DNA from 2 places in the Lysinibacillus sp. FSL K6-1151 genome. Region 2 is predicted to be linked to the other one. Evidence: riboswitches for the same ligand, from Rfam matches in the RefSeq annotation. Region 2 holds a riboswitch; the other holds the start of a gene.

Region 1 (5,156 bases), 1.9 Mb from region 2:
TTCACTTGTTACACATGTCAGCAGATTTTGTTGCAAATCATAGAGCCATAGCTTTGCTTGTGTAGCATTTTCAAATTCTCTTTCACTACCTATGAAAGAGATGAAGCGACTGTTTGGAGACCATGACGTTTGGTAATACATACCTGTTCCCTCTGTTAACGGACGCGCTTGCTTTGTTTCTACATCTAATAAATAGATATCGCTCTTAAATGAAAAATCTGTATCCTCTGCGACATCAGCTAAGTACGTCATATATTGACCATCAGGTGACCATGTACCAAGATGGACATGATTGTTTCCTTTCGTCACTTGCTCTAACTCGCCCGATTCTAAATGGACGATCGCAATTTGACTAAACTGCTCCATATCCAAAAAACCTGCAGCATCCGATTTATGTTTCATCTTGTCTATTTCTAGAGGCTTTAGTTCTTTTTCTTCTTTCTTTTCATCCGTTACCTTATCCAAAATCGTTTCATCTTTACCTAGCTTGATAGAAAAGGCCATTTTCTTGCCGCATGGTGACCACACAGGTGATGTCACACCATTTTTACAATATGTCACCTGCTTTGCCTCTCCGCCTGCTTTTGAAAGAACATAAATTTGCGACTTGCCTGTTCTAGTGGATAAAAACGCAACTTGACTACCATCAGGTGACCATATAGGAGAACTTATTCTATCCTCCCCAAATGTCCATTGCTGTGGTGTTTTGTTCTTCAGGTTTATGTAAAACAAATTCGAGACATAATCTTTTTTCTTCTCATCAATACGTGTCTCAACATAAACTACCTCAGTCCCGTCAGGTGAGAGCTGTGGATCGGCTACTGATTTCAAGTGGTAAAGATCTTCTGGTTGAATCCCTTGTTTCGATGTCATGTTCTTGCTCCTTTGTATTGTCATTTTCTGTACTCTACTACAATACTTCGACACCCTAAGTAATATTCCTGCTAGTTAATTGATTTTTTTACTAATTCCCAATATTCGGTTGATTTTGTTCTGCGATAAAATTTAAAAAAGGGTTCATTCGGACGAGCATGTTCCTTATAAAGGTTCATCATTTGTAGCAAAAAATCTTCAATGTGCTCGACACCTACCTTTTTCGCAAATAACATGCCCGCCTGCGCCTTTGCCCCCATCGGTACAGCGCCTAAATAAACATCAAAGCTCTCCTGCTGATAAACGAGTCCAATATCATCATAGACTGCATTGTAGCAGGCTGACGCACAGCCATTGATGTTAACACGTACTCTTGCAGGTACCTCGATCCCCTCTAAAGCATGATAAAGCTGTTCGGTTATCGGAGCAGCCTCCATCTTTTCACCATCACAAAAATCACAGGCCTTCATCGCGATGATGGGTCCTGATGGTGCAACATAAAGACCCACTTCTCGTAAGGCTTGCATAGCCTCTGTCACGGCACTCGTTGGAATGGACACTAAAATACTATAGGAGGCCGAATACTTAATCGCCCCCTTTTCGCCAGCAACCTCTGCTATTTTTTGAAATTGTGCAGGCGTATAATGCTTATTAATAATACCTGGGCTGACAGCTAAGCGTGTAAATTCGCCATGACGATTAAGTGTTTCAAATGTTTGATCTGGTACGTTTTTCTGAAATGCATTCATTGATATCGCTCCTTATGAAAAAGGAGCTAGCACAATGCTAGCTCGGAATTTTAAAAGTTATCAGGATAGAAGCCCTTCGCTAAAATTTCAATAGCCTCTGCCGCACGAACGCCTTCAGACGCAGCTGACAGTGGCAGGATGACAAAGCGATCATTTTTAACAGCTTCCATCTCCTTTAATGCTGGATCATTTTTTAAGAATTGAATCTTTTGTTCGGCCGTTGTTTCACCATAATCGATCACGACAACTACCTCGGGATTACGGTCTACCGCATCTTCCTTCGACACGGTTGTCCAGCCTGATTCCACATCACCAAAAATATTTTGACCACCAGCGATTGATACTAGTTCATTCATAAAGTTTTGACCAGCTGTAAAGACATCCTTTTCACCGCTATCAAATACGAGAACACGTAATTTCTCACTATCTTTTGGTAATTTAGCTTGAATTGCCTCCACATCTTGCGTCATTTGCTCAATTAAGGCTTCTCCACGATCCTCAATACGGAAAATTTTTGCGATATTACGAATATCAGTGAAAATATCCTCTAGTGTTGGCTTTGTCATATTGGAAGCCGTATGTAAATACGTATGAATGCCTAACTCCTCAAGCTCTTCCGGTGTTCCAACACCCTTTTCACCAAAGCCACTCTTCCAGCCTGCATATAAGAAATCAGCCTCGGCATCAATTACTTGCTCCTTCGTTGGGTATTGATCAGAAAGCACAGGCACTTTATCGTATGCTTCTTGTAGGGGCTCGTAGATTTTATCATCTAAGTAAGCTGTGCCTACCATGGAATCCTCTAAGCCTAGCGCTAGCATAATCTCTGTCACATGCTGATTTAAACTAATCGCTTTTGTAGGTGCTTCCTTATATGTTTGAGTTGTTTCATTATTGTCAATGGTTACTTCCGTTGCTGCCTCAGATGGCTCAACCTTCTCATCTTGCGCTGCTGATTCAGATTTGTCCTTTGCATTACAAGCCCCTAAAACAGCGACCAAGGCAATGACCATCACCAGCCATAAACTTTTCCATTTCTTCATGTCCTTTTCTCCTTTGTTGTTCATCTATAGAAAGAAATCAAAGACTTCTTTGCTACCAGGATTCGTGGGAAGGGCATAAAAAAACCCTCTTGTCGCCAAGAGAGTAGCATAGTGAAAAAACGGTACATTACCTTTATCACTATCCCCATCCTCGTGGTTCTTAGTCAAAAAACACATACTGGCAGGTATCCTGGCTTAGGTTCATCATCTATACGCCTTCCCATAGTTAAACTACAGTGGCATGCTGTACAGACTCCCCATTTACAGTTGCGGGACAGCATCGGAATTGCACCGATTTCCCTTTTAAGCAAATGACAAATGCCATTTGCACCAATACGTTCTATAATGGTTAATACTATTGATAGACTAGCAGAAGAAAATTTGTAGCTCAATCAGTAGTATGTTGCTAAATATATAATCATCATTATATTAGCACTATTTCGACAAAAATACGAACTATTTTACAAGAAATATATAGGCTAGTATTCTGTTACAATGAAAAGATAGCTATAGATAGAAACGAGGATATGTTATGTACAAAACAATTGGTGTACTTGCGCATGTGGATGCAGGTAAAACAACCTTCTCTGAGCAAGTACTTTTTCATACACAAAGCATTCAAGCTCGTGGTCGAGTGGATCATCAGGATACCTTTCTCGATCATCATGAGCTAGAGCGCAAGCGTGGTATTACCATTTTTGCCGAGCAAGGTCGCATGAACATAGGCGACGATACATACACGTTGATTGATACACCAGGGCATGTCGACTTCTCCCCTGAGATGGAGCGCGCCATTCGTGTGATGGATTATGCCATTGTTATCATTAGTGCGGTCGAGGGCGTACAGGGTCATACGGAAACCGTGTGGCAGCTTTTACGCAAATACCATGTCCCAACATTCTTCTTTATCAATAAAATTGATCGCGAAGGAGCCAATGTGGAGGCCGTTATGACACAGCTCCGCAAGGATTGTTCCCAGCAGGTGCTGTTCGTCGATGAACCGCTTCGTACTGATTATGTTTCAAGCGGCATCATGGAATGGTTGGCTGAGCGTAATGAAGAGCTGCTCAATGCCTTTTTGAATGAGTCATTGGAGCATGAGCAATGTCTTACTCAGCTACAGACCATGATTCAAAAGGAATGTGCCTTCCCCTGCTTTACAGGGTCTGCCCTAAAGGATGAGGGCATCAAGGAATTGCTTGCCCAGCTCCCTCTATTAACAGACACCCATTTTGAAGTGAATGCACCGTTTGAGGGGGAGGTTTTTAAAATTCGTCATGACGGCCACCAGCGTTTAACATTTATGAAGGCTGTCAAGGGCGTTTTACATGTTCGGGATGAATTTTCGTTTGAAGAAGTGACAGAAAAAGTGACTGAAATTCGCCTCTATAATGGCAGTCGCTTTGATACCGTCCAACAGGTTGAAGCGGGAGAGATTTTTGCTGTTAAAGGACTTAGTCAGGCCAATATTGGAGACCGCATCGGCACTACTATGCTGTCACAGCCCTATGAGCTTGTCCCAACGCTACAGGCAAAGGTTCAATATGAGGGCCATCAGCATATCAAGGAAGTGTTACAAATTTTCCGTTTACTAGAAGCAGAAGAGCCTTCCTTACGTGTGGTTTGGCAGGAAAAGTTCCAGGAAATCCATGTGCACATTATGGGCGTTATTCAGTTGGAGGTACTGATAGAAGTGTTAATGAAGCGTTTTTCATTAACGGTCTCCTTTGGCGAGCCCCAAATTTTATATATGGAAACCATTGCGACGACGGTGACAGGCTATGGTCATTTTGAGCCCCTCAAGCATTATGCAGAAGTTCATTTACTAATGGAGCCCAATCCGCGAGGAGTAGGTAATACATTTAGCAATGCCTGCCATGCGGATCATTTATCGGTAGGCAACCAACGCCTTGTTGAAAAGCACCTGTTTGAGCGTGATCACCATGGCTTACTCACAGGCTTCCCTCTGACAGATATTCATTTTACACTGCTAACAGGTCGCGGACATAATGAACATACATCGGGCGGCGATTTCCGAGAAGCTAGTTTCCGTGCGCTACGTCAAGGACTTGAGCAAGCACAGAACATCCTGCTTGAACCTTATTATCGCTTTAAAATGAAGGCTTCGAACGACTTTATCGGCCGCATGATGAGCGACATACAGCAAGCTGCTGGCACATTCGATGACCCCATCTTATCCGAAACAGATGTTGTGCTAACGGGACGAGCGCCCGTCGCCACCCTAATGAGCTATAGCACAACCTTTGCGGCCTATACCAATGGTAAGGGCGCACTCACACTCCAATTTGATGGCTATGATGTGTGTCATAATGCCGAGGAAATTATTTCGCACATTGGCTACGATAAAAATGCCGACCCAGAATACAGCTCCTCCAGCATCTTTTGTGCGAAGGGCAAAGGATATTCTGTTCCTTGGCACGAGGCACAAGCAGCCATGCATTGTCTGTAAGTAGGTAATCCTGCCCGCGCG
Region 2 (5,156 bases):
TGGGTTGGGTATATATTTTATTAGCAGCAATAGCCGAAATTATAGGTGTTATTGGATTACGCTTTTATAGTCAAAATAAAACGATACGAAATTTATTATTATATATCGGTGGCTTTGGATTATCATTTGCCCTTTTATATGCATCCTTCAATTATTTACAGCTAAGCATTGCCTATGTTGTCTGGGTAGGTATTGGTACTGTCGGTGCAGTGCTTGTCAATATCATTTTCTTTGGTGAATCCAAAAATCTACCACGAATTATCAGTATCATCGCTATTATCATCGGTGTAGCAGGGTTAAAGGCCTTATCTTAATTAAACTACAATCAAAGGACATCCTTCTAATATCGAGGAATGTCCTTTGTCATTTAACCATTGAGTATATCTTTGAACCTGTTACATTTTTATAATTAAACAGATACACTGCGGTCCTTACTCTAGCTAATGAAAAATCCGTCTCCTGTATAAACATTGACTATTTTTCTAACTAAGAAACATAAAAACTCTTCCTGATATGACTGTTTCCAATGCCATGTATTTTCGTAAATGCTACTTTCATACATGAATATATTATGTAAAATAATTGTCCTTACTTTTTTAAACTTGACTGACCTTCTTTGCGAATTGATCAGGAACATACGTGAGGTATGGTTTACCAGTCAAGGAATGTGTTTGAATATCAGCAAAAACACCAAATACTTCTTGTAACAATGCTGGTGTTAGCACTTCCTCCGGTGTCCCATGACACACGATTCGACCTTGCTGCAACACGTAAATTTGATCACAGTACATTGCCGCAATATTCAAGTCATGTAAAGCCGCAACTACTGTTAAATGTAAGGTTTGAATTAAGTCCATAAGCTGAAGTTGATGTTGGATATCTAAATGATTCGTTGGCTCATCTAATATAAGCACTTGTGCTTGCTGTGCTAGTGCTCGTGCAACCATTACACGTTTTTTCTCTCCACCTGAAAGGGAGCTAAAGCTTCGTTTTTCTAAATGAGCTATACCTGTTTGCTTCAAAGCATCTTTAACAATTTGAAAATCTTGCTCTTGATCTAGCTCTAACAGTTTTTTATGTGGCGTTCTCCCCATGCTAACTAAATCATGTACAGTGAAATCAAATAAAACAGGTGTATCTTGACTAACAACAGCTAAATTCTTCGCAATTGCTTTACTAGATTGCTTTAAAATATCATGCTCATTTAATAATACCGTCCCGCTTTCAGGTTTTAGAAGACGATACATATTTTTTAGCAATGTTGATTTGCCACTACCATTAGGGCCAATTAACCCAACAAACTGCTTTTTCTTTATTTGAATACTTACTTCATGTAGTATACGTTGATCGTTAATGGAGAATGATACTTGCTTTGCTTCTAATGTCATATAAGTTAATCTCCTTCACCGAAAGAATAATTATTGCGACGGAGTAGCCAAATGAAAAATGGACCTCCACAAAAGGCTGTAATAATACCAATTGGCATTTCCTGAGGAGCAATGATAATTCGAGCAAAGGCATCAGCCCACACTAAGAAAATCCCCCCTATTAAAGCACTAATCGGTATCACATATTTATAGTTAGATCCCACAATTAAACGTACTATATGAGGGATAATTAGACCTACAAAACCAATAGAGCCACTGACTGCCACCAGTACACCTGTTAACAGGGAGACAAGTAATATAAGCTGAATCCGAAATTGCTGAAGATTAACCCCTAACGTCACTGCCGCTTCTTCCCCAAGTAAAAGTAAATTTAAATTTCGATAGTGTAGCCAGAGAAGCCCAAATACGACGAAAAATATGGAAGCTGGAATGATAATATTATTCCATTTAGCTCCTGCTAGACTACCTAGCATCCAAAACATAACAGCTTTTAAAGCCCCCTCTTGCTTTGACATCATTAAAATAAAATTAGAAATGGCCGTTAAAATAAAGGAAACAGCCATACCTGCCAATAACAGACGAAAAATAGAAACCCGTCCCCCAACACGTGATAAGAAAAACACCAGTGCAATGGCAAGTAATGATCCTAAAAAGGCTGATATTGAAAGCGCGTAAATACCTAAAAATGAAAAGGCTCCTAAAATAATTACAGAAGTAGCTCCGACAGCTGCCCCTGAAGAAATTCCTAGAATATATGGGTCAGCAATGGAATTTCGTACAAGCGCCTGAATCGCTGCCCCCGCAATGGCTAACCCCGCTCCAACAATAGCAGCTAGCAAAACACGAGGTGCTCTTATTTGCCAGATGATGATTTCCTGTGAGCGACTCCAATCTTGCTCTATGGCATTTTGTATAAAGGGGATTTTAGAAAGAATAACTTTCCATACATACAATGGCGTAACTGATACAGAGCCGACCATGACAGCAAAGGTCATAGAAACAATTAATACGAAGAAAAGGATTAAGGAAAAAAATATAAACTTTTTATTCATCCGTTTTAAACTCCTACTGAATAGTGATGAATGAAGCAATAAAAAAAGGTATTCCATACGCAACTACGCATAGAAACACCCTAGAATAAACAAAGTCAGAAAAAATCCAGCTATTGTCCGTAATTGCTTGCATCCTCGTGGGCATTACAGGTATTACTAACTGGCAGGTCTCCTGGCTTCGATTCAACACCCTATAATTGCCTTCCCATTCTTCCACAGTGGCAAATAATATTATAGGACTCCTCGTTACAGTTGCGGGACAGCGCCGGACTTACACCGACTTCCCTTTTAAGTGACATTATAAAATGGCACACCAATAGTATTTGAATTTATAAAATTGTGACGATTCTATCATACATTTTTATAGATTGTTAGTCTACATGGAATTTTATTTCTAAGGAAGAACAATATATAAGCTGTATCTTCGCAGTTTTGAGCACAATAGCTATTTGCTCGTTATAAATTGGCTATCTATTACTTAATAGTTTTGGCATGGGAGGAAACTTCACCACATCTTAGCCATTTTTCCTATCACATACATCAATGACATTTCGCTCTCTTCATTCATGTCAAAAAGCAATTGACATCCATCATTTCTGCACATTTGTTTGCTACAGTAAGGGAAAATAGTGAGGAGGATATTACATGATATTTAAAAGAAAATGGTCTACTGGACTTCTAGCAGTAACGGCCTTCATTAGTTTAACAGCTTGTGCGGAGGAGCAAACGAAGCCTGTATCTACTTCCAATAACACTGCTGAAGAAATGGATCATTCTACGATGAACCACTCAAGCTCAGGTGAAGTACCATCCACATTAAAGAACGCGGATAATCCGAAGTTTTCTGTTGGAAGTAACGTGATTATTACGGATGGACATATGGACGGTATGAGAGGTGCCGAAGCAACAATAATAGGTGCCTATAACACAACTGCCTATGTTATTTCCTATGAGCCAACTTCCGGTGGAAAGCGTGTAGAAAATCATAAGTGGGTGATTCATGAAGAATTGATTGATCCAGAAGAAGCACCACTAGCCCCTGGCACAGAAGTAAAAACGGACGCAGCGCATATGGAAGGTATGGAAAATGCGACTGTCCGTATTGAGGAGGCTATCCAAACGACTGTTTATATGGTTGATTACACTTCGACCACAAATGGTGAAGCTGTTAAAAATCATAAATGGGTGACAGAAGAAGAATTAACCTCAAAATAATATGAACAACCTCTCCAGCATTTCTGGCAGAGGTTGTTTTCTAGCTTTTGTGTTGTAACGGTTTTCTATCAATTGACTTATGCCATTTATAGCCGATACCCCATACTGTTTGCAAGTAATCATCCGCAGGGAACCCACTTTTTCTTAATTTTTCTCGTAAATTACGCACATGAGAATCAATGGTACGATCTTCAATTGTCACATTATATCCCCAGACTGTGGTGATTAGATGTTCTCTAGAAAATACTTTATTTTGATGATCTAAAAATAAAACAAGCATGGAAAATTCCTTTGGTGTTAGAGGAATTGCCTCATGTTGAAAATATAATTCAAAGGATTCCTTATCTAAGCGAAGACCCTCAAAGCTAATAACCTTTTCCTCTATTTTCGATCTTCTTAATACCGCATATATACGTGCTAATAACTCTTCCTCATCGAAGGGTTTTAATATGTAGTCATCAGCACCGAGGTTTAAGCCTTTGACAATATCCGCATGCTCTCCTTTTGCAGTAAGCATAATGATGGGCACATCCCAAAACTTCCTAATTTCTTGGCACGCCTGCCACCCATCCATCTCTGGCATCATAACATCCAAAAGAATTAAATCTGCATGCCCATCTTCTAAAAAATCGAAAGCCTCTTGAACGGAAGACATAGCTCTACAATAAAAATTCGGCTCTAAATAAAGGGTTAATAAATCTAACATTCTTGGCTCATCATCAATGCATAAAATGGTTTTCATCTGTTTCTACCCCTTTAAAAGATAATTCAAAAGTAGTTCCTTTATTTATTTCACTGCTAACCTTCACTTCGCCCCCATGCGCCTGTACAAGTTCCTTGACAATAGCAAGCCCGAGTCCAGAACCACCTAAAGCACGACTACGAGATTTTTCCACTCGATAAAATCGTTCAAAAATATAGGGTAAATCCTTCTTTGGAATCCCCTTCCCTGTATCTTGAACGATAATGCTTAAAACATCATTGTGTTTCTTTGCGGTGACTGAAGTCGTATCTCCTGACGCACAATAGATTAATGCGTTATTTAATAGATTTATTAGGATTTGCTCTAGCCTTGCTTCATCTGCCCATACTGTCAAGCCCTCTTCATAACGTACAATAAAATGTATACCTTTCTCTTGAAAAGCAGGGCTTAGCTTTTTTTCAATGTTTGTAAAAAATGAATTTAAATGTACGTTTTGTTGTTCAATCACAAACGAGTTTTCATCCATTTTAGCTAAATCAAATAAATCTTTAATTAATCGAGAAAGTCTATTTGTTTCTTCCATTATAATGGCTAAATACTTTTGGCGATCCTGCTCTGTTAAATCCCGTTTCGAAAGAATGTCGGTATAGCCTTTAATAAAGGTTAGCGGTGTGCGAAGCTCATGTGCAATGCTCGATAAAAATTCCTTACGCTCATGCCTTAAATGATTCAGATCGTTAGACAACAGCTGTATAGCATTCGATAAATCCCCAAGCTCATCCTTTCCATTGGTAGAAA

What was found. Region 2 has a riboswitch for cobalamin ahead of MHI04_RS19750 (iron chelate uptake ABC transporter family permease subunit). Riboswitches for the same ligand answer to the same signal wherever they lie in the genome.
Region 1: it holds a riboswitch for cobalamin, as region 2 does, so the genes downstream of both, MHI04_RS10460 (ABC transporter substrate-binding protein) here and MHI04_RS19750 (iron chelate uptake ABC transporter family permease subunit) in region 2, are expected to answer to the same signal.

The regions. Positions count from the first base shown of each region.
Region 1 covers NZ_CP152040.1:2,162,768-2,167,923, reverse strand. The annotation lists gene MHI04_RS10470 (S9 family peptidase) at 1-873, opposite strand, end outside; gene MHI04_RS10465 (precorrin-3B methylase) at 945-1,622, opposite strand; gene MHI04_RS10460 (ABC transporter substrate-binding protein) at 1,673-2,665, opposite strand; cobalamin riboswitch at 2,828-3,015, opposite strand; gene MHI04_RS10455 (translation factor GTPase family protein) at 3,198-5,135, shown strand.
Region 2 covers NZ_CP152040.1:4,080,509-4,085,664, forward strand. The annotation lists gene MHI04_RS19740 (SMR family transporter) at 1-314, shown strand, start outside; gene MHI04_RS19745 (heme ABC transporter ATP-binding protein) at 597-1,388, opposite strand; gene MHI04_RS19750 (iron chelate uptake ABC transporter family permease subunit) at 1,394-2,440, opposite strand; cobalamin riboswitch at 2,585-2,773, opposite strand; gene MHI04_RS19755 (YdhK family protein) at 3,086-3,655, shown strand; gene MHI04_RS19760 (response regulator transcription factor) at 3,696-4,397, opposite strand; gene MHI04_RS19765 (ATP-binding protein) at 4,375-5,156, opposite strand, start outside.